2 regions of the Comamonas sp. F1-6 genome follow, and region 2 is predicted to be linked to the other one. Evidence: predicted binding sites of a transcription regulator. Region 2 holds the regulator's gene; the other holds the start of a gene.

Region 1 (11,813 bases), on a different contig from region 2:
TCGACGACGAGCAGCTGGCCTTCATCGTGTGCGAGGGACATCCGCTGCTGTCGCTGCAGCGGCCCGGTCTGCAGGCTTTGCAGGGACATGGCTGGGTCATGCAGCCACCCGGCAGCCCCATGCGCAGCTTGATCGAACAAGAGTTCCGCGAGCACAGTCTGCCGCTGCCGCGCGGTCTGATCGAAACCGGCTCCATACTCACCACCATCAATCTGGTGCGCAGCTCGAATATGGTGGGCGTGATTCCGCGCACGGTGGCGGACCTTCATGCCGCCCACGGCATGCTGCATATCCTGCCGTATCGGACCAAGCACAGTCTGGAGGCCTACGGCAGCCTGGTACGCAAGGACAGGCCCATCAGCCGCTCGGCACAGATGTTCCTGGATCTGCTGCACCATCAACGTACGGTTGCCTGAACAGCGTCTGGCATTCGCTCGAAGTCGATCTTTGCGCACTAGTCAGGTCAGCCCAAATTTAGCCCGGAGTGCTAAAAACCGTCCACCTCCACTTTTCCAAATGCCTTGAGCCTTGAGCCTCAAGCGCAGGCATTGCACGGTGGCGGAAACGCACAAACCTTACCGGGAATGGACCGCATCCTCAGGATTCAGCAAAGCCGGAATCTCGGCCACCAGCGCGTCGATGGCCACCCGCAACTTGCAACGTAATTGCCGTGCCTGTGGCCAGAGTGCATGGATCTCATAGGAGCGTGCCCGATAGTCGGGCAGGATATGTACCAGCTCTCCACGCTTGGCATAGCTGCTCAGCAGCCAGCAAGGGACCCAGGCAATGCCATAGCCCGCCACAGCAGCAGCGGCAATGGCCTGTATATCGTCCATGCTGATCTGGGAGTGCACCTGCAGGCGGTAGTCCGAGCTGCCGCCTCGCCCAGCAACTGGCGAAACATTCCACGGGGCGACGACACCCGAGTGCGAATAACTGATGACCGCATGACCATCGAGCTCCTCCAGTTTGCCGGGCGTGCCGTGGCGTGCCAGATAGGCCGGGGAAGCTCCGATGCTGATGTGCTGCGTGCCCAGCAGGCGCGCAGACAAGGTGCCGCTGTCTTGCAGCGGGCCTATGCGTATGGCCAGGTCAAATCCCTCCTCGATCAGATCGACTGTACGGTCGCCAAACGACAGATCGATGCTCAGCTGCGGATACAGACGCGTCAGATTCAGCAGTATTGGCGCCACGCACAGCTGCCCAAAGCCTTCTGGCACGCTGACCCGTAGGCGCCCGATGGGCTCCATGCGGCCACTGTCCAGATCCGCCTCGGCTGCATCCAGCTCCTTGAGTGCACGGGTGCAGCGCTCGTAGTAGATCTGTCCTTCCGCAGTCAGGGTCTGGGTACGCGTATTGCGCTGCAGTAGCCTCGAGCCCAGACGTGCCTCCAGCCTGGCAACGGCCTTGCCCACGGCAGAGCGCGTCACGCCAAGCCGCTTGGCAGCAGCAGTGAAGCCGCCCGCTTCCACCACCTGCACAAAGGTGGAGACTCCTTCCAGAGGGTCTTGCACAGTCATGTCGATTGGATCCTTCAGCTCCCCAATGATGGGAAATCAACGCGTAAATTTAAGAATTTTATTCCCATAGACTCGCGTTGAACGTTCTGCGCCAGAACGCAGTTTCCCTTTTCTGGAGTGCGCAACCATGTCCTCGAATGATGTTGATCTCTTGAACACCAGCAGCCTGGAGCCGGCACCGACCCGGCGCAATCGCATTGCGCTGCTATCGGTCTGTCTGGCCTCACTGATGTTCAGCCTTGAAATCTCCAGCGTGCCTGTCATCTTGCCCACGCTGGAGTCCGTTCTGCACAGTGACTTCAAAGACATTCAGTGGATCATGAATGCCTACACCATCGCCTGCGTCTCGGTGCTCATGGCCACCGGGACACTGGCAGACCGGTTTGGCCGCAAGCGGGTCTTTCTGATCTCCATAGCCCTCTTTGCGTTTTCATCGCTGCTGTGCGGCCTGGCATGGAACACACCGATGCTGATTGCCAGCCGCGTGTTCCAGGGGGCCAGCGGCGGCGCCATGCTGATCTGCCTGGTAGCCGTCCTCTCGCATCAATTTCCGCAAGGCGCCGAGCGCAGCCGCGCCTTCAGCACCTGGGGAGTCATGCTCGGCATAGGCTTGGGCTTCGGCCCGCTGATTGGCGGCATGATCGTCGCCCTATCGGACTGGCGCTGGGTGTTCTGGGTACACGTGCTGATTGCCACGCTGACTTTCTTTCTGGCCACCATCGCCGTGCAGGAATCGCATGACCCCAAGGCCGGCGCGCTGGATCTTGCGGGCATCGTCACGCTGTCCCTCGCAGTATTTGGCCTGGCCTTCTTTGTGACGCAGGGCTCCGATACCGGTTTTGGCAGCATGTCTGCGCTGGCCGCCATGGCTGTGGGTCTGCTGAGTTTTGCGACCTTTGTGTGGGTGGAACTGCGTGCCCAGCATCCCATGTTCGACTTCTCCGTCTTTCGGGTGCGCAATTTCTCCGGTGCGCTGATGGGCTCCATGGGCATGAACTTCAGCTTCTGGGCGTTCATCATCTACTTGCCCATCTATTTTCAGAGTGCGCTAGGTCAGGATGTCACGGCCGCCGGCGTCTCGCTGCTAGCCTACACCCTTCCCACGCTGGTGTTCCCGGTGGTTGGAGAACGCATCGCCATGCGCTATGGCCCGCGTATCGCCATTCCACTGGGGCTATTCGCCATCGGTCTTGGGTTCATGCTGATGCTCGCTGGCAGCCAGCTCGCCAACAGCCACTGGCTTTACGTGCTGCCGGGCTGCCTGATTGCCGGCGCAGGGCTGGGCATCACCAACACCCCAGTGACCAATACCACCACGGCAGCGGTCTCCAGCGCACGCGCCGGCATGGCGTCCGGCATCGACATGAGTGCCCGCATGATTACGCTGTCGATCAATATCGCGCTGATGGGTTTCCTGCTGGTGCACGGCGTGCAGCAGCACCTGCAAACCGCATTGCATGAACCCGTAGATGCTGCTGCGCTGCGCGAGATGGCCAACGGCATTGTCTCTGGCAACCTGCAAGCCCTGTACGCCCTGCAAGCAGGCGCTGACGCAGCCACTTCGCCGCAGGCACTGACAGACATTGCCCGCGAGGCGCTGGTACACAGCTTTGGCGGCGTAATGCTCTATGCCGCCATCGCCGTGTGGCTGCTGGCACTGGGCAGCTTTGTGATCTTTTCGGGTCACAGGCCAGCCCGGTGACTTTTATGGCGCTCCATGCCGATGGGCAAGAATCTGCTCGCTGATCTGCAACTTGGTTGCCTGCATTGCCATGGACATCGATTTCCTGCCGGGGCTGCAAGCGGCAGGCCTCGACAACATCGCAGGATTGGCAGCCGTGCCACCTGCTGTGTGCACCAGGCCAGAATCAGCATCCATGCCGAAGTACCACTGCTTGCCTCTCCCGCTCTGGTGCATCTCTTCACCATGCACCTTGTTTCCATTCTTGGTGAATGTCAGTGCAGCACTCCAGGTAGCGTCCACGTTGGTGCCTGCGTGCGGCATAGCTCTGCCCAATGCACTGCCGTGGCAAATTCATAGCACGCTCCAAGTCGATCAAAGACTGCGGTGCTTTTGCACCGCCTGCGATTTGCTGAATCGTGTCGACGGCTCCTCACGGATAGAAGAGTCACATCGCAATATATTTAAAAATCAGGATATTTATCCCAATAAATTTGTTTAACAAATTTATTGAAACCATCCAGACTTCCTCCAAGACTCATAGAACCTGGAGACATCCGTTGGAGCAAAAGATTTTCAGTGCGCCTGGGCACTTTTTCCGTCCCTCGCGTTCACATGCTGTGGTTATTGGCGGCGGAACGATGGGAGCCGATGTCGCGGTCGTTCTTTGCCGAGGAGCTTGCAAAACGACTGTTGTCGAGTCCAATCCCGACCGTGCTGCCAAAGTCCCTGGACTGGTCCATCACGGCTTGACCCAACTGGATGCGGGGCAGCAGCTTGCCCACCTGTCCGTCGTCTCGTCATTGGACGACCTCGACTGGAGTTCTGTGGATCTTGTGATCGAATGCATCCCGGAGCGCCTGGACATCAAGCAAGCGCTTTTCAAGCAACTCGAGCAGCGCGCCCGCAAGAATGCATTGCTGGCCAGCAACAGCTCTAGCTTCCCCATTACGGCCATTGCAGAAGGCCTGGCAACGCAGGAACGCATGCTGGGTCTGCACTTCTTCATGCCTGCACACCTGACGCCTCTTGTCGAAGTGGTGTGCGGCGAGGCATCCCGCATGGAATGTGCAGAGAACCTTCATGCTTTCATGCGCCAGTGCGGCATGGTGCCGGTGCTGGTCAAGAAGGATTTGCCAGGCTTTTTGGCGAATCGTCTTCAGCACGCGCTGGCTCGCGAAGCTTTTGCACTGATTGAAGCTGGCATTGCATCAGCCGAAGACGTGGATGCAGCCGTGCGCTTTGGCTTCGGCTTTCGCTTTCTTGCAGCGGGCCCCGTGCTTCAGCGCGACCATGCAGGTCTGGAAGTCCACTGCGCCGCTGGAGCAACGATGTATCCATCGCTGGCGGCCAACAAGGAGCCAAGCCCATGCCTTTCGCAAAGAGTGGCTGAGGGAAAATTCGGCATGAAGTCCGGAGAAGGTTTTTTCAAGTGGACTCCAGAGAGCATCGCGCAAGAGAAACAGCGCTACCAGAAGACGCTGCTGGCAGGTCTCGAACTTCTCAAGAGCGAATTGCCTTCCGTGGGCGACGCTGCCGAGCAATAAGAGGAGCGCATGATGAATACACCTCTGATCATCACCGTTGCCCCCAACGGAGCCTACAAGACCAGGGAGCAGCACCCTGAGGTTCCTCTGACTGCGGCCGATCTGGCACAGACCGCCAAGGAATGCCTGGACTCCGGTGCGTCCATGATTCATATGCATGTACGCAAGCCTGACGGCAAGCATTTGCTCGATGCCAGCGCCTACATTGAAGCCACTGCTGCAGTGCGCAAAGCAGTGGGCCAGGAGCTGGTGGTTCAGGTCACCACTGAAGCAGCACAGGTCTACCAGCCATACGAGCAGATGCGGGTCGCACGCGAAACGGCTCCGGAAGCGATCTCTGTCGGCTTGCGCGAAATACTCAAACCTGAAGTTCCCGAAGCGGATATCCAATCCTTCTTCACATGGCTCAAGCAAAGCAATGTGATGACCCAGATCATCCTGTATGACGTGGCGGACGTGCAGGCCTGGCAGCGCCTGCTTGCAAGCGGCGTCATCCCGGAAAACAAATGGTTTCTGCTGTTTGTACTGGGCCGCTACTCGGCGGGCCAGACCTCTTCGCCCATCGATCTGCTGCCATTCCTGAATGCCCATGACGATGCCCATCCATGGGCGATGTGCGCCTTCGGCCCGCAGGAAAACGCATGCGCGATGGCTGCTGCAAGTCTTGGAGGCCATGCGCGCGTCGGCTTCGAGAACAACCTGTTCCTGAAGAGCGGCGAGCCGGCAGCAAGCAATGCAGCCTTGGTCGACCAAGTTTGCCAGGGGGCCGCAGCGCTGGGCCGCCCTCTGGCCACGGCTCACGATATTCGAGGCATGTTCCTGAACTGATCAGCACTTCAAGGCAGCAGCGCCTCTTCTGCCTTCAAGTAGTGATCTCTTGGAGGCACAAGATGGTCTGCCGTCAGACGGATCAGACGCTCCCTCGCCCCCTCCCCTTCCGCCAGCACCGCCAGCAGCTCGTGATGCTCCTTTTGGGATTGCAGCTGACGCTCTCTGGACATCAGCGTTCCAAATCGAATTGCATGCGTTTGGCGCGCGAAGTCTTCGATGGATTGCGACAGAAAAACATTGCCGCATTGAGCAAACAAAAGCCGATGAAACTCCTGGTTGGTCCGAAAAATGCCGCGCGGGTCCTGTTGCAGGATAGCTGCGTCATGCCCGGTCTGAATGCGCCTGAGCTGCTCCAGGGCATCACGGTCCAGAGGCAGCGCAATTCTGCGCATAGCCTCCAGCTCGAGCAGCTCTCTCATTTCGTAGAGATGAATGACTTCATCTCTGCTGAAAGCCTTCACCATGGAGCCAATATTGCGCCTGCGCTCAAGCAGGCCAGCGCTTTCGAGCTGAGCCAAAGCGTCTCGCACCACATGGCGTTTGGCTGCGAACCGTTCCATCAGATCATCTTCGACAAGACGCACTCTGGGAGCCAAGAGGCCCAGAACAATGTCTTCCTCCAATGTCGCGGCAATCACGGATGCACCGTCCTCGGATGGACGGCGCTCCTTGGCAAAAGCGCCCGTCGGCATATGAACTTAACTCCTTGGAATCGAACCCTTGCGCTGCGTCGCGGTCAAGAAATCAAAGTCTGCGCCACGATCAGCCTGCAAAACAGTTTTCTTGAACAGATGCGCGTAACCACGCTCTGCCACAGGAACTTGAACAGGCTTGGCATTCTGACGCATAGCCAGCTCTTCATCGCTGACCAGCCATTCAATACAGCGCTCGCGCACCGACAGGCGAATTCTGTCTCCGGTTTGCACCCAGGCCAAGGGGCCGCCAATCGCTGCCTCTGGCGTCACATGCAGGACGATGGTGCCGAAAGCGGTGCCGCTCATACGGCCATCAGAAACGCGCACCATGTCTTTCACGCCTTGAGCGGCGAGTTTCTTGGGAATGGGCAAGTAACCCGCTTCCGGCATCGCCGCTGCTTTGGGGCCGATATTCTTGAGCACCAGCACATCCTCGGCCCGCACATCAAGCTCGGGCGAGTCGATACGCGCTGCCAGGTCCTCTGCATTCTCGAAGACAACGGCACGGCCCTCATGCTCCATCAGCTCGGGGTTGGCTGCGGACTGCTTGATGATGGCGCCTGCCGGGGCAAGATTGCCGTGCAGCACGGCAATGCCTCCCTGCGGATACAAAGGGGCATCCAAAGTCTTGACCACATGCTGCTTGAAGCCTGGGCCAGCCGCCTCCAGCTCCTCGCCCAAGGTGCGCCCCGTCACGGTCAGAGCATCCAGATGCAGCAGGGGCTTGAGCTCTCGAAGCAGGGTATGCATGCCGCCGGCTGCATGAAAGTCCTCCATGTAGTGGTCGCCGGACGGCTTGAGGTCGAGCAACACGGGAGTATTGCGGCTCATGACGTCCAAAGCCTTGAGATCCAGCTCGTAGCCCAGGCGACCCGCGATCGCGGCCAGATGCACGATGGCATTGGTCGAGCCGCCCATGGCCAGCAACACGCGCATGGCGTTTTCGAAGGCAGCAGGCGTGAGAATCTTGTCAATGCTCAATCCTGCACGCGCCATGTGCACGGCCACCTCACCGGATCGCTCCGCAATTCGAATGCGGTCGGCAGTAACCGCTGGAGGAGTTGCACTGCCAGGAATGCCAATCCCCAGAGCCTCTGCAATGCAGGCCATCGTGCTGGCAGTGCCCGCCACCGAGCAGGTGCCCACGCTGGCGACGAGCTGATTGTTGACGTCGGAAATTTCCTCAGCATCAATTTCTTCGGCACGAAATTTTCCCCAGTAGCGCCGGCAATCGGTGCACGCACCCACTCTTTCGCTTCGATGCGATCCCGTGAGCATGGAGCCGGTGACCAGTTGCACTGCCGGCAGTCCGACCGAAGCAGCTCCCATCAGCTGAGCCGGCACTGTCTTGTCACACCCCCCGATCAGCACGACCGCATCCATGGGTTGCGCTCGCAGCATCTCCTCCGTGTCCATGGACATGAGGTTGCGCAGGTACATGCTGGTCGGCTGGGAAAAGCTCTCGTGCAGCGAGATGGTCGGGAAGTCCATGGGCAGACCGCCTGCCATCAGGATGCCGCGCTTCACCGCCTCAATCAATTGCGGCATGTTTCCGTGACAAGGGTTGTAGGAGCTGCCTGTGTTCGAGATACCAATCACAGGTCTGTCCAGCGCCTTGTCGGTATAGCCCGCCCCCTTGATGAAGGCCTTGCGCAAAAAGAGAGAGAAACCGCGATCACCATAGTTGGTGAGTCCTTTGGAAATGCCGCTCGAAGCGGCTTCCGGATGAATCGTGGCTTGCTGGTCTGGCTTGTTCGTCATGGGAGGGTTAACCATTGTTGATGCGCTGATTATTAATAATATTATTGATTAAAAGAAAAATCGAGCGCTCAAACAAGAAAGCGCATACCTGAAAACCCTAAAGGAGACTTCATGAAACCCACAGAACTCGTTAATCCGGGCATGCGCCGCCGCAATCTCATTAACCTGGTTGCAACCGCCCTCGTCGCATCTGGTGCATCGGGAGCAGCCTGTGCGCAAACTGACTACCCCACCAAACCCGTGAGGCTGGTGGTTCCCTATGCGCCGGGCGGAGCGACAGATGTCATCGGCCGCGTTCTTGCCAAGCAGCTTTCAGACGCACTCGGGCAGCAGTTCGTCGTCGACAATCGCGCCGGAGCTGGCGGTAGCCTTGGTGCAGGTCAAGTCGCCAAATCACCTGCTGATGGCTACACCTTGCTGATGGGTGCATTCACAAGCCACACCATCAATGCAGCGCTAACGCCTGCTGCGACTCCTTTTGACATCCATAAGAGCTTCTCTCATATCTCCGTCGTAGGTACCGTTCCGCTGGTATTTGTGGTCAACCCCAATGTTCAGGCGAAGTCCGTCAAGGAACTGGTAGCGCTTGCCAAGGCCAGCCCCGGCAGCGTCACGTTTGCATCCGCAGGCAATGGCTCGCCTCAGCATCTCTCGATCGAGATGTTCAAGCGTCAGACACAGGTTGAAGTCGTTCATGTGCCCTACAAAGGCAGCGGACCCGCTCTTTCCGATCTGCTCGGCGGTCAGGTCAACGCCATGATTGACACCGTTCCTGCCGCACAAAGCCAGATCAAGGCAGGCAAGCTCCGGGCCCTGGCCACAACGACCAAAGAACGCGTTGCCTCGATTCCAGACATCGCTACTGCCGTGGAAGCTGGATTTCCAGACATGCAGGTCAGCTCCATGTTTGCACTTTCGGCACCTGCAGGAACTCCAGGTGCAGTCATTCAGAAGATCAATTCAGCGCTGAAAGTGATTCTGTCCAAGCAGGATGTCAAGGACTCCATGCTCGCCCAGGGGACTATTGCTACCTACAGCACGCCGGACGAGTCGGCCAAGATCATCAACGCCGAGTACGCCAAGTGGGCCCGATTGATCAAAGACAGCGACATCAAGGCTGAATAAGCGAAGATAGCGGAGCTCCAGGACGCTGCAGCTCCGCTACCTATACTGCTGTGGTGGAAGCCAATCTATCAACCAAAGACCTGAGAGCGGTAGTAGCCCTGAGCCAGACCAAGAGCTTTGGTCAAGCCGCCCTCCTGGTTCACCTCTCCCAATCTGCGCTGTCGGCCCTGATTGCGCGTGTGGAAGCCCAAATCGGAGCAAGACTGTTTGAGCGCACCACTCGCGCTGTCGAGCTGACCGATGCGGGGCATGTTTTTATTGCCCATGCCCAGGAGATCTTGCGAGATACGCAGCGAGCCCTACGGGCCGTGACGGACACCGTCCAGCTCAGAACGGGATCGGTGACGGTTGCAGCACTTCCTTCTTTGGCCGCCTCGCTGCTGCCAAAGGTCTTTGCCGAATTCACGCGGATTCATCCCGGGGTACGCTTGTCCTTGCTTGATACCTTATCGGGCCCTGCGTTTGATCTCGTTCGTGATGGCAAGGTCGACTTTGCACTCACTGCAGCAGATCCCAAGCAAGAAGACCTCGCCTATGAGCAATTGATGGAGGACCAGTTCTTTCTCATCTGTCCCGATGACCATCCTCTATCCAAGCAGGCAGGTCCCGTCCCGATCGAGAACACCTTGGACTATCCGCATGTCTCCATGCCCAGTTCTGCCAGCGTCCGCCAGTACATTGATGCGGATCTGCACTCAAAAGGGCTCTATTTCGCTCCCGTCTTTGAAGTTGACCATATTGCAACCATAGGAGCTCTGGTCAGTGCGGGCCTGGGCATCAGCGCACTACCTGAAACAGCCGTATCGCTGTTGCAAGCTGGCCGCCTTGTGCAGATTCCTTTGTCGTCCCCCGGAATTCAACGTCCTTTGGGCATGGTGATGCGCCGCCACGCACCTCGAAGCTCGGCGGCCAAGGCATTGGAGGCGTTAATCAGAGCGAGCCTGCACAACCTGGCCTCTCATTCAAGCTAGTGCACTACAGCAGATGCCAGGAAAGAGAGAGGTCGAAGGGAATGTAAAAAATTCTCCACGAATCGACACGAGCCGCCTGAACCGTCAAAAACCAACAAAAGCTGTGGGAACTTTGTCTTTAGCACTCTCTCTAACGGAGTGCTAATATGAAGATCATGGAAGAAAGGAAACCTGCAATGAAAACTGCCTCCGGCTCCATTGCTACTGCCTTGGCGCCCGCGAACCCCTGGGCGCTGGTACCTCCGCTGGGCAACCTGGATGCCTATATCTCGGCGGTCAATCGTATGCCAATGCTCACCCTTGAGGAAGAGCAGGACTACGCTCGCAAGCTCAAAGAACACAATGATCTGGACGCCGCCGGGCGTCTGGTGATGTCTCACCTGCGTCTGGTCGTCTCCATCTCGCGCCAGTACCTGGGTTATGGCCTGCCTCACGGCGACCTGATTCAGGAAGGCAATGTGGGACTGATGAAGGCTGTCAAACGCTTCGACCCCGATCAGGGCGTGCGTCTGGTCAGCTACGCTATGCACTGGATCAAGGCGGAAATCCACGAATACATTCTGAAGAACTGGCGCATGGTCAAGGTCGCCACGACCAAGGCCCAGCGCAAGCTGTTCTTCAATCTGCGCTCGATGAAGCATGACCTGAAGTCCGATGCCGCCATGGCGGACGAAGAGCTGGCCCTGCGCGAGACGCTGACCTCGAACGAAATTGACGCGGTTGCTGCAAAGCTCAACGTCAAGCGCGAGGAAGTCATCGAGATGGAAACCCGTCTGGCCGGTGGCGATGTGCTGCTGGATCCTTCTCCCAGCGACGACGGAGAGCAGGCCTTCGGCCCCATCGCCTACCTGGCTGATGCCAGCCACGAGCCTACAGCCATGCTTGAATCGCGCCAGCGCGATCATCTGGCAACCGATGGCCTGGTCATGGCCCTGGAGGGCCTGGATGACCGCAGCCGCCGCATCGTTGAAGAGCGCTGGCTCAAGGTCAATGACGACGGCTCTGGCGGCATGACGCTGCATGAGCTGGCTGCCGAATACGGTGTGAGCGCCGAGCGCATTCGCCAAATTGAGGTAGCCGCCATGAAAAAGATGAAAAAAGCGCTGGCCGAGTTTGCGTAAACGCCAACTTGCGCAGCAAGGCTTAAAAAGGCTGAAATGCTGAACCTCAAACCCGGATAATTTCCGGGTTTTTTATTTGTCGAAAGACATGCTGCACTCATGGGCAGCCATCAACCATCAAGAATTCACAAGAGACCTGCCATGCCTATTCGCACTTCGCGCCTCCTGAAGAACCTGTCCCGCCGCAGCCTGGTTGCAGCAGGAGTCGCCATGGTGGCGACAGCAATGGCTCCGGCCACCATGGCAGCCGACAACTGGCCCGACAAGCCCCTGCATCTGATCGTGGGCTTCCCCGCAGGCTCCTCGCCCGATCTAACGGCCCGCGCATTGGCCGAGCCATTGGAGAAGAAGCTGGGTCAGACCATCATCGTGGAGAACCGCGTGGGGGCCGGCGGCAATATCGCCGGCGAATATGTCGCCAAGGCTGATGGCTACACCTTCAGCGTGATGATCAACGGCAATATGACCATTGCCAAGATGCTCAACCCTGCCGTGCGCTATGACCCCATCAAGGACCTGCAGCCCGTGAGCCTGATCGGCGTGGCTCCGCTGGTGCTGGTA
Region 2 (11,813 bases):
GCGTGCAGTCCGAATCCGATGTCGAGCTGCGCCAGATGCGCCGCAAAGGCCGAGCCGGCAGTCTGCAGTCCATCATCGATCTGCGCGAGGGCGCAATTGAAGCAAAAGTGTCCAGGCAAGCCAATGGCGAGCGCCGCTTCGAGGTGCGCACCCCGGCGGCCTCGACCAGCGTGCGCGGCACCCAGTTTCTGGTGATGAGTGATGACGAGGGCCGCACGGCTGCTGCCGTCGACGAAGGCTCGGTCGCCGTGCAGACGGGCCAGCCCTCAGCCTTGCTCAGGCCAGGTCAAGGTCTGTCCGTCTCCGCAAACGGCCAGATCGGCAAGCCCACAGCCATGCTGGGGGCTCCCGATATTGCGGCCTGGCCCGCTCTTGTCGAAGACGCCAACTGGGTCAGCCTGCCCCTGCCAGCCATGGCTGGTGCCGTGCGCTACCAAGTGCTGCTCGCTCAGGACAAGGAGCTGACCCAGATCGTGCGCGGCGGCATGTTCACAAGGTCACCTGCACGCCTGACGGGTGTCGAAGACGGCAGCTACATTGCGGCCATTCGCGCCATTGACGCCAACGGCATTCCTGGCAAACGCAGCCTGCAAGTGTTGCGCGTCAAAGCTCATCCGGTGCCGCCGCTCTATGAGTCTCCAGCACCTGAAGCCACCATCGGACAGGGCCAGCACGGCCTGCAATGCACCCAGGTGGCGGAAGCCTCGGCCTACCGTATCCAGGTAGCCACCGCCGACGGCAGCTTTGCCCAGCCGCTGATCGACGCCAACGACCTCAAGGACTGCGCCCTGCCTGCCAGTGCGCTGGCCAAGCTGCCTGTCGGCGAATATATGTGGCGCGTAGGCAGCATCCGTAAGCTCGGCAACGGCCAGCCGGATGCGGGTCCTTTCGCAGCCCCGCAAAAGATGAAACTGGCCCTGGCACCCAAATCGCCCGAGCTGGAGATCGGCGGCGCGCCCGGCGAAGGCAGCAGCCATATTCACTGGGCAGGTGAAGAGGGTCAACGCTACCGTATCGTGGTGGCCAGCGACGCCGGTTTCACTGCGCCCCTGATCGACACCTGGATAACCCAGCCTCAGTGGAGCACGCAGGATCTGCCTCCTGGCACCTACTATCTGCAGATGCAGGTCGAGGATGCCAACGGCCTGCGCAGCAATCTCTCTGTCGCGCGCCAATTCCAGACCGGCAACTGGGTGACCTCGTCCGAGGGGCAGGCGCTGACTTCCGGCGACGGTTCACGCCTGATGCGCCAGTAAAAACCATAGCTGCCAGCGCTTGAATTCCATGAAGCTTCATAGGATTCATATCTTGATCGCTTATATGACAAGCGCTGGAAGCTATTGTTTTATGAGCCTCTCACCGAGTCACCCACATGGTTGAAGCGCCCGGCCTGCGTAAAAACCGCTTGCAGGACCTGCGCCTGAGCTGGCTGCTGCTCAGCGCTTTCCTGCTCGGCATGACCTGGTGGCTCAGCGGCCCGGGGCAGCTGGCACGTTTCAACGGCATTATTCAGGACACTTCGGCCTGGCTTCACCAGCGTCCAGCCTCGCCCGATGTTGTCATCGTGGCCATCGACGATGACAGCATCGACAGCATAGGCCGCTGGCCCTGGCGGCGTGCACTGCACGCCGCCGTGCTGGAGCGCATCACTCAAGGACAGCCCCGCGCCATCGGCATGGATGTGGTCTTCGGCGAGGAAGACTGGGACTACCCCGGCGACGATCTGCTGCTGCAACGAGCACTGCAAAAAAGCGGCAACGTAGTGCTGCCCGTCACGCGCGCCGCGCAAAGCGCCGCCACCGCCCCTTTACAGAGCCTTGCCAGCGAGGCTGCTGCTCTGGGGCACACCCAGATGCCTATGGATGCCGATGGTGTGGTGCGACGCTTTTATGCACAGGAAGGCAAGGCCGGCCAGCTCTGGTGGCATATGGCGCTGAGCCTGCACTGCGTGGGCCAGACCACCCGACCCTGCCAACCATCTGCCCCACCTCCAGCAGACTCGGTTGCAGCCAACTCCTGGCAAAAGCTGCAGCCCCAGTTCATCGCTTTTGCCCGGGCTTCGCGGGACCGCCAGAACAGCCCGGGCTCGCCGTTCACCACCTACTCTTATATCGACATCCTGCGCGGCAATATCCCAGCGGTCGCTTTTCGCGGCAAATACGTGCTGATTGGAGCCACTGCCGCAGGTCTTGGCGAAAAATTCACGGCCCCTATCGGCTTTGATGCGCGCCTGATCTCGAATGTGGAGATGCTGGGCCATGTGCTCAATGGCATCCTTGAGGACACACATCTGGAGCCAGCCACTGCCACGCTCAACCGCAGCCTCAATGTGCTGCCCGTGCTGCTGGGCCTGCTGGCTCTGGCCTGGCTCGGCCCTTCTGGCGGGCTGATTTCCAGCATCCTGCTGGCCTTGCTCAGTCTGTCGATAGCCGGTTTGGCGCCGCGTTGGGGTCATGTGCAGACCGCCCCCGCGGCGGCACTGCTGGGCCTGTCGCTTGCCTACCCGCTCTGGAGCTGGCTGCGCCTGCGCGCCGCCACACGCTTTCTGGCGCTGGAGCTGCGCGATCTGCAAGGCCAGGGCCTGCCCGCCCCCTCGCTCAAGAGCGACGCACTCGATCAGCGGATCGACGCTGTGGAGCAAGCCTCGCGCCAGCTGCGCGCATTGCATCACTTCGTCAGCGAAAGCCTGCGCCAGCTGCCCTCGGCCACTTTTGTCTGCGACCGCGAAGGGCTGCTGCTGCTTGCCAACACGGCCGCGCACCGCTATATCGAGAGCCTGGAGCACAAACTCCAGCAAGGTGACGATCTGGTCGCCCTGCTCCACGGCCTGAACAGCGCCAGCAGCGACGGCGGCCGCGCTGCCAGCAGCACGCCACTGCTCACGCACAGCGCATTGCAGCAAGCTACTCTGTCACGCCAGAGCGAAGGGCGCGACACCCAGGGCCGCCATCTGATGCTGCTGAGCCAGAGCTTCGAGGCACCGCCCACCTCGGGCTGGCTCATCACCCTGGTCGATATCAGCGACCTGCGCAGCGCACAGGCCCAGCGCGACCAAGCCATGCAGTTCATCTCCCACGATATCCGTGCACCGATAGGCTCCATCATCACCTTGCTGGAGATGCAGCGCACAGGCAAGCGCATCGATTCGCAAGATGCACTGTTTGACCGCATTGAGGGCTATGCCCAGTCGTCTCTTCAGCTGGCAGACGATTTTGTGCATCTGGCCAGAGCCCAGCAGCAGCAATACCGCAGCGAAGTCCTGGACCTGGGCCTGCTGGCGGATCAGGCCGTCTCGGATTGCTGGACCCTTGCCCAGCAGCAGAACATGCAACTGGTGTTCGAGCTGCCGGATGCCGAAGCCTGCGTGCATGGCGACCCCGGCCTGCTGCACCGCGCCGTCATCAACCTGTTGAGCAATGCCATCAAATACGGCAAGCCACAGACTGGGGATGGCGGTGCCCAAGTGGAAATCGCCGTTGTCGAGCAAGACAGCCAATGGGGCATCGCCGTGCGCGATCACGGCTCCGGCATGGACGAGGCATCGCTGGCCAGACTCAGCCAGCCCTTCGAGCGCCTGCAGCAACACCAGCGCATGGATGGCGTGGGCCTGGGCCTGGCCTTCACGCGCACCGTGGCACAGCGTCATGGCGGCAGCCTGCAGATAAGCAGCCAGCTGGGCCAAGGCAGCAGCTTCACCTTGCTGATACCCAAAGCCTGAGCCCAGAAACGAAAAAGCCTCAGAACTTTTCAGTTCTGAGGCTTGACGTTTTGTGGTGCGGCTGGCAGGAATCGAACCCACGACCCCTTGGTTCGTAGCCAAGTACTCTATCCAGCTGAGCTACAGCCGCAACAGGGTTGTATTCTAGCAGTGCAAAAACGGCTCTCGAACCAAATCGACAACTTTTTCGCGTTCATGCAAAGAAAAAGCCTGCCATCGATGAAGACGGCAGGCTTTCATGCAGTTTGGTAGGGCGTGGCGGACTTGAACCGACGACCAAAGGATTATGAGTCCTCTGCTCTAACCAACTGAGCTAACGCCCCAACACTGACAACAGCCGTGGCTGCCACCAGAAAAACTTCGCCATTGTAGGGCCTAACGCTTGTGACTCAGAGCATTGCTCACCAGTTTGGATGTGATATCGACAATCTGGATCATCTTGTCGTAGTGCATGCGCGTGGGGCCGATCACCCCCAAGGTGCCGACCACCTTGCCGTCGAGTTCATAGGGAGCACTCACTACAGACAAATCTTCAAACGGCACGGTCTGGCTCTCGCCGCCGATGTAAATGCGCACGCCATCAGCCTGATTGGAGAAGTCCAGCAACCTAAGGATTTGCGTTTTCTGCTCGAACAGGTCGAAAGCGCGGCGCAGATTGCCCATATCGCTGGAAAAATCGCTCACGGACAGCAGATTGCGCTCGCCGGCGATCACCACATCCTCGCGATCATGGTTGCTCATGACCTCAGTGCCTACATTCACCGCTGCCTGCATGAGGCTGGCAACCTGGCCCCGCAATTGCTCCACCTCGGTCTGCAGCCGCGTGCGCACCTCCTCCATTGTCAAACCGGCGTAATGGTGATTGAGGAAATTCGAGGCTTCTATCAGTTGCGAGGACTCGTAATCCACATCCGTGAAGATCACGCGGTTTTGCACATCGCCTTCGGGTGAGACGATGATGACCAGAAAGCGCCGCTCCGACAAGCGCACGAACTCGATATGCTTGAAGACGGAGCTTCGACGCGGCACCATGACCACACCCACGAACTGGGAGAGGTTGGACAGCAGATTGGCCGCATTGGCAATCACCTTCTGCGGCTGTTCAGGCATCAGGCCGGGCGTTACAAGATCGCAGCGGTCCACAGTCAGCATGGTGTCGACAAACAGGCGATATCCCCTGGCTGTCGGCACGCGGCCTGCCGATGTGTGAGGACTGATGATCAGACCCATCTCTTCCAGGTCGGCCATCACATTGCGTATGGTGGCAGGCGACAATTCAAGCCCGGATGCACGTGAAAGAGTGCGCGAGCCGACTGGTTGACCGTCAGCGATGTAACGCTCGATCAGCGCTTTGAGCAATAACTTGGCACGTTCGTCGAGCATGATTTCATTTTAATGATGTAATTTCCCAGATGACATCCACGTTCCACCATATTGCCCTGATCGGCAAGTACCACACACCCGCAGCAGGCGTTCCGTCCGATGCAGCCAGCGAAGCGCTGCAACAGATTGCCGGTTACGTGCGCAGCCTGGGTTGTGAGGTGATTCTGGATACCCAGTCCGCCATCTATGCGGGCCTGCCCGATTACCCGAGCATGGACGTTGACGGTCTGGGCAGGCATTGCGACCTCGGCCTGGTGGTGGGCGGCGACGGCACCATGCTGGGCGTGTGCCGCCATCTGGCGCGCTATGGCACGCCGCTGGTCGGCATCAACCAGGGCCGCCTGGGGTTTGTCACCGATATCGCCCTGGATGAATTCGAAGCCTCCATCACGCCCATACTGCAGGGCGAGTACGAGGAAGACGAACGCACCCTGATGAATGCTCGCGTCATGCGCGACGGCCAGTGCGTGTTTGAAGCCCAAGCCATGAATGATGTGGTGGTCAACCGTGGCTCGACCTCGGGCATGGTGGAGCTGCGCATCGAGGTCGGCGGCAGCTTTGTCTCCAACCAGCGCGCGGACGGCTTGATCGTGGCCACCCCCACGGGCTCCACCGCCTATGCGCTCTCGGCCGGCGGCCCCATGCTGCACCCCTCGATTCCTGCCTGGGTGATGGTGCCCATCGCGCCGCACAACCTCTCCAACCGCCCCATCGTGCTCTCCGACGCTCAGGAAGTGACTATCGAGGTGGTGGGCGGCCGAGGCGACGCCAGCGCGAACTTTGACATGCAGTCACTGAAATCGCTGCAGCATGGTGACCGCATCCTGGTGACGCGCGCCGATCACAGCGTGCACTTTCTGCACCCCAAGGGCTGGAATTACTTCGACACCCTGCGCAAAAAACTGGGCTGGAACGAGGGAGGCGTCTGACCATGGCCTTGAAGCGCATCGTCCTGCGGGACTTTGTGATCGTCCAGTCACTCGATCTGGACTGGCAGACCGGCTTCACGGTGCTTACCGGCGAAACCGGGGCCGGCAAATCCATCATGCTCGACGCTCTGCAACTGGTTCTGGGCGCACGAGCCGATGCACAGGTGGTGCGCGAAGGCTGCCCTCAGGCCGATATTTGCGCAGAGTTCGATTGCCCACCCCATCTTCATGAATGGCTGGAAGAGTCGGGTTTTGCGCAGGAGCAGGATTTGCTGCTGCGCCGCGTCATCGACAGTCTGGGCCGCAGCCGCGCCTGGATCAACGGCTCTCCCGCAACAGCCACGCAGCTGCGCCATCTGGGCGATCAGCTGATCGACATTCACGGCCAGCATGCCTGGCAAAGCCTGACTCGCCCGGATGCAGCACGCGCCATGCTGGATACCTACGGCGGCATTGAAACGGCCCAGCTCAAATCGCTTTGGCTGGACTGGCGCCAGAACCATCAGGCACTGGAGCAGGCGCTATCGGCCCAGGACAATCTGCAACGCGAACGGGAGCGCCTGCAATGGCAGATTTCCGAGCTGGACAAGCTGTCGCCGCGCGCCGAAGAGTGGGATGAGCTCAATGCCCAGCACACACGTCTGTCACACGCGCAGACCTTGATGGACTCGGCCCAGTCCTGTCTGCAACTGCTGGAGGATGACGATGCGGGAGCGGCCACCCCATTGGGCAGGGCCCACCACCTGCTGCAGGACCAGGAGCATCTTGAGCCTGAGTTTCAGAGCATTGCCGACGTACTGGGCTCCTGTGTGGCCCAGTTGCACGATGCCCGTCACTCGCTGCAGGCCTATCTGCGCCGCGCCGATCTGGATCCCGAGCTGCTGGCCGATCTCGATGAACGCCTGTCGCTGTGGATGCAACTGGCGCGCCGCTACAAGCGCACACCCGAGGACTTGCCCACCCTGCTCGAAGGCTGGAAACAGGAGCTGCACCAGCTGGATGCTGCCGTCGATGTGGAGGGGCTGCGCGCCAAAGAGCAAGCCGCCCACCTCAGGTATCAGGCCGAGGCGCGCAAAATCTCGCAGCAGCGCACCCTGGCTGCACCACGCCTGTCACGCGCCATCACCCAGTCCATGCAAAGCCTGGGCATGAAGGGCGGCCGTTTCGAAGTGCAGCTCGAACATGCCGATGCCGCCAGTCCCGCGGGCACGGACAGCATCACTTTTCTGGTTGCAGGCCATACCGGCGCCACGCCCAAACCCGTTGCCAAGGTGGCATCGGGCGGCGAGTTGTCGCGCATCTCGCTGGCCATTGCCGTGACCACCAGCGAACTGGGCCAGGCCGGGACCCTGATTTTTGACGAGGTGGACTCCGGCGTGGGCGGAGCCGTGGCCGAAACCGTGGGCCGCCTCATGCACTCGCTCGGCGATTCACGCCAGGTGCTGGCCGTCACTCACCTGCCCCAGGTCGCTGCCTATGCAGACCAGCACTACCGGGTGACCAAGCGCCCCAAGTCCAACACCACCATCAGCAGCGTGGATCCGCTGACTGGCGAGGAGCGCGAGATGGAAATGGCCCGCATGCTGGGCGGCGAGCACCTGTCCGAAGCAACCATGGCTCATGCCAGAGAAATGCTGGCCATGGCAAGATTGCCTGCAAAGCAGGCCGCAAACAGCGCCCAGCGTCCATCGGGCACCCAGGCCCGAAGTGCCAAGGCCAGCACTACAGCACGCAAAAGCAGCAAAGTCAGAGGAGTTTGAAATCATGTCCATGGAGATTGTTCTGATCAGCGGCATGTCCGGATCGGGCAAATCCGTTGCGCTGCATGCGCTGGAGGATGCTGGCTACTACTGCGTCGACAATCTGCCCCCGGAACTGCTGCAGTCCTTTGTGGAGCTCAAGCTCAACCATCAGGACGAGAAAGTGGCCATTGCCATGGATGCACGCAGCGCCAAGGGCCTGCCTCAGCTGCCTGATCAGCTGCATCGCCTCAAAAAGCAGGGGCTGATGCCGCGCATGATTTTTCTCGATGCCGACAGCAGCACCCTGATCAGGCGCTTTTCGGAAACCCGCCGGCGCCATCCTCTGTCCCCCGGCTCCCTGACGAACGAGCGCCAGGCACTGGAGCTCGATATCGAAAAGGAGCGCGAGCTGCTGGGCCTGCTGCGCGACCGCTCCATCGTCATCGACACCGGCGACCTCAAGTCGGCGCAGCTGCAAAGCTATATCAAGCAGATCATCGAAGCACCCACAGGGCAGATGACGCTGATGTTCCAGTCCTTTGGGTTCAAGCACAGCATGCCTACAGACTCTGACTATGTGTTTGATGTGCGCATGCTGCCCAATCCCTTCTACGACAAGGAACTGCGTGCCTTGACGGGCCTGGACAAGCCGGTTGCCGACTATCTGGGCGCCTTGCCCGAGGTGCAGCAGATGCAGCTGGATATACAGCAGTTCCTCGAACGCTGGCTGCCGCTGCTGGCCAGAGACCACCGCAGCTATGTCACCGTGGGCATAGGCTGCACGGGCGGGCAGCACCGCTCGGTCTTTCTCGTCGAAGCCCTCGCCAGGCACTTCGAGAAGCAGTGGCCCACCGTACGCCGCCACCGCTCACTGGATTTTCGCGACAAATTCATCCAGGTCTCTCAGCAGTTTCTGGCCCCGGACGCCATCCACCCGATCAGCTGACCCGCATGCTCAGCCCTCAGACGTCAGCCATGCAGGTGCTGCTGCTCGAAGACGACCCAGCCATTGCAAGAACGATTTGCTACGCTCTGGAGCGCGAGGGCATTGCCGTCACCCACAGTCTGCTGATCGCCGATGCGCGTCAGCAATGGAGCAGGACAGCATTTGATGTGCTGCTCATGGACGTAGGCCTGCCCGACGGCAACGGCCTGGACTGGTGCCGCGAGCTGCGCTCTGCCGGCTCCATTGTTCCGGTGCTGGTGCTCAGTGCCAGAGGCGAGGAGATGGACAAGGTTCTGGGCCTGGAGCTGGGCGCGGACGACTATCTGACCAAGCCCTTCAGCCCGCGCGAGCTGCTGGCGCGCACCCGCGCCCTGCTGCGCCGCTCCAGGCAATTCCAGCCTGTAGCGCCCGCCCAGCTTGCAAGAGCACTTCAAATAGATGAGCAAGGGCAGCGTGTCCTGATCCACAGCAAGGCACTAGATCTGACCAGGCGCGAATATCAGCTGCTGCAGAGCCTGGTCAACGCGGCAGGCCGCATCCTGAGCCGCGACGCCTTGCTGGAGCAAATCTGGGGGCTGGACAGCGAGAGCACCGACCGCACGGTGGATACCCACATCAAGACCCTGCGCGCCAAACTGCGCGAGCGTTTGCCCGATCAGGAGCTCATTGTCACCCACCGCGGTCTGGGCTATAGCCTGAACCAGCCCGGATAGCCGGTATGCGTCTGGGCCTGCGTCTCTTCTTCGCCTTCTTCCTGATCAACGGTCTGGCCGCCTTTTTCGTGCTGCGCGTCTTCATGGTGGAGATCAAGCCCAGCGTGCGCAAGGTGACCGAGGACACGCTGGTGGAGACCGCCTATGCGCTTGCCACGCTGGCCAGTGCCGACATGGAAAAAGGCCTGCTGCAAGCCGGTGCGGACAGCACGTTTGCCACCCAGCTGCACGGCTACACACAAAAGCCGATACAGGCCTGGATCTGGGACACGCGCAAGACCACGCTGGATCTGCGCATCACCGTCACTGACGCACGGGGCATAGTGCTGTTCGACTCCCAGGGCAGGGACCAGGGCGCCGACTACTCGCGCTGGCGCGATGTCTATCTGACGCTGCGCGGTGAATATGGCGCACGCACCACGCGAGCCGTCAAGGAGGACGAATCCAGCAGCGTCATGTATGTCTCCGCGCCCATCATGGTGGACGGCCAGATTGCCGGGGTGCTGACCACCTCCAAGCCTTCCAGCTCGGTACAGAAAATCGTCGACGGCGCGGAGCAGAAGATTCTGCGCGGCGGCCTGCTGTTTGTGCTGCTGTCCGCCGCCGTGGGCTGTGCGGTCACCTGGTGGTTTGTGCTTCACGTACGCCGGCTGCGCAACTACGCACAGCAGGTGCAGGCCCCCACGCTCAACGAGTCTGCCCACCCCGCTCAGACCTCTGCCCCTGCTTCCATACCCGACATGCCCGGCGAGCTGGGCGAGCTGGCACAGGCCATGGACAATATGCGCAAGCGCCTGGAGGGGCGCGACTATATCGAGGGCTATGTGCGCGCCCTGACCCACGAACTCAAAAGCCCGGTTGCCGCCATACGCGGCGCGGGCGAGTTGCTGCAGGAAGAGCTGCCGCCCCAGGACCGGGCCATGTTTGCCGGACAGGTGGTGGACCAGAGCCTGCGTCTGCAGAATCTGATCGACCAGCTGCTCCAGCTCAGCCGCCTCGAGCAGCGCCAGCAACTGGACACCAGCCATGGCTGCAGCCTGATGGAATGTGCCCGGCAAGCAATGGCTGCGCTGCAAAGCCATGCCGAGCAACGCGGCATGGCCCTGCACCTGAGCGGTGTGGACAGCAGCGGCCCCTGGGAGGCCGGCCTGGTCACTCTGGCCATCAGCAATCTGCTGCAGAACGCCCTGGATTTCTCTGCAGAGAACAGCGTGATCGAGCTTGAGCTGGCCCCGCACCGCATCACCGTCAGCGATCAGGGTCCGGGCGTGGCCGAGCCCTTGCTGGCCCGCCTGGGCGAGCGCTTCTTCACGACCCCCAGACCTAACGGAGAGCGCAGCGGCACCGGGCTGGGCCTGTCCATTGTCACTCGCATCATGCATCTTCATGGCGGCAGCATGCAGGTCCGAAATCGCCACCCCGGCCTCGCCGTGACACTGGATTTTGCTCCCCAAAGCTGAGCAGCCAAGGCTTTCGAGCAGGACTTCACACCCGCTTCACAGACTTCATTGCGCCCACACAGTCGCTGCCGACACTGCGTCCTGAAACCCCTCATTCAGGAGCACGCATGAAAAACCGACTGCTGTTCAAGACAGTCTCACTGCTGATCGTTCTGGCCTTGCTCATGGCCGGCCTGTCCATGATTCAGGATGTGGTGAAAGACCGCATCCGCAACCGCGACTACGCCGTGCAAAGCGTGGTCTCCAGCCTGGCCGGCACGCAGACGCTGATCGGCCCGGCCCTGGTGCAGAACTGCACGGAAACCACCAGCACGACCAATGGCAAGAAAATCGAGTACAGCACCCGCGAATTCCAGCGCATGCTGCTGCCCGACACGCTCAACCACGATGCCAACGCCAAAATGGAAGAGCGCTCACGCGGCCTGCACCACATCAACACCTATGTGCTGCACGACCAGATCTCGGCCGGTTTTGCCAATGCCGCGCAGTATGCGGAGCTGCCCAAACCCAGCGAGCCCAACGCCGTGGTGCGCTGCAAGAAAGTCTTTGCGGCATCCGCAGTGCGACGCTGCAGGCCAACGGCCAGGATCTGGCGGTCGAGTCCGGCACTCCGCTGGAGCGCTACGGCAAGGGCATCCAGGCGGAAATTGACTCCAGCCTGCTGAAAAAAGGCGAAGCCCTGAATCTGGAACTCAAGCTGCAGTTGCTGGGCACGGAGCAGCTCGCCTTCAGCCCCATCGCCACGGAAAGCAAGGTCACGCTGACGGCCGACTGGCCTCATCCCTCGTTTGGCGGCAGCTTTCTACCCAGCCGACGCGAAGTGACGGACAGCGGCTTCACCGCCAGCTGGGAGCTGTCCTCGCTGGCCACCTCTGCCAGCACGGCCTTTACCCGCCAGCAACGTCTTTGCAGCCCTGGCTAC

The links. The regulator HrcA, encoded in region 2, represses chaperone genes, less so after heat shock. The targets are predictions, from matches to a motif close to TTAGCACTCNNNNNNNNNGAGTGCTAA.
Region 1: rpoH (RNA polymerase sigma factor RpoH) is a predicted target of HrcA. The motif match lies at 10,250-10,276, and genes of this name have one in related genera.

Annotation. Positions count from the first base shown of each region.
Region 1 covers NZ_JBCPWN010000026.1:5,041-16,853, forward strand. The annotation lists gene AAIL66_RS20770 (LysR family transcriptional regulator) at 1-416, shown strand, start outside; gene AAIL66_RS20775 (LysR family transcriptional regulator) at 576-1,520, opposite strand; gene AAIL66_RS20780 (MFS transporter) at 1,648-3,222, shown strand; partial or broken gene AAIL66_RS20785 (IS5/IS1182 family transposase) at 3,331-3,441, opposite strand; gene AAIL66_RS20790 (3-hydroxyacyl-CoA dehydrogenase NAD-binding domain-containing protein) at 3,843-4,748, shown strand; gene AAIL66_RS20795 (3-keto-5-aminohexanoate cleavage protein) at 4,761-5,576, shown strand; gene AAIL66_RS20800 (GntR family transcriptional regulator) at 5,585-6,217, opposite strand; gene AAIL66_RS20805 (IlvD/Edd family dehydratase) at 6,278-8,035, opposite strand; gene AAIL66_RS20810 (tripartite tricarboxylate transporter substrate binding protein) at 8,147-9,160, shown strand; gene AAIL66_RS20815 (LysR family transcriptional regulator) at 9,214-10,131, shown strand; gene rpoH (RNA polymerase sigma factor RpoH) at 10,308-11,252, shown strand; gene AAIL66_RS20825 (tripartite tricarboxylate transporter substrate binding protein) at 11,394-11,813, shown strand, end outside.
Region 2 covers NZ_JBCPWN010000001.1:56,427-68,239, reverse strand. The annotation lists gene AAIL66_RS00330 (FecR domain-containing protein) at 1-1,256, shown strand, start outside; gene AAIL66_RS00325 (CHASE2 domain-containing protein) at 1,373-3,718, shown strand; tRNA gene AAIL66_RS00320 (tRNA-Arg) at 3,772-3,848, opposite strand; tRNA gene AAIL66_RS00315 (tRNA-Ile) at 3,965-4,041, opposite strand; gene hrcA (heat-inducible transcriptional repressor HrcA) at 4,094-5,101, opposite strand; gene AAIL66_RS00305 (NAD kinase) at 5,131-6,030, shown strand; gene recN (DNA repair protein RecN) at 6,033-7,790, shown strand; gene rapZ (RNase adapter RapZ) at 7,795-8,718, shown strand; gene creB (two-component system response regulator CreB) at 8,748-9,431, shown strand; gene creC (two-component system sensor histidine kinase CreC) at 9,437-10,891, shown strand; gene AAIL66_RS00280 (inner membrane CreD family protein) at 10,999-11,556, shown strand; gene creD (cell envelope integrity protein CreD) at 11,445-11,813, shown strand, end outside.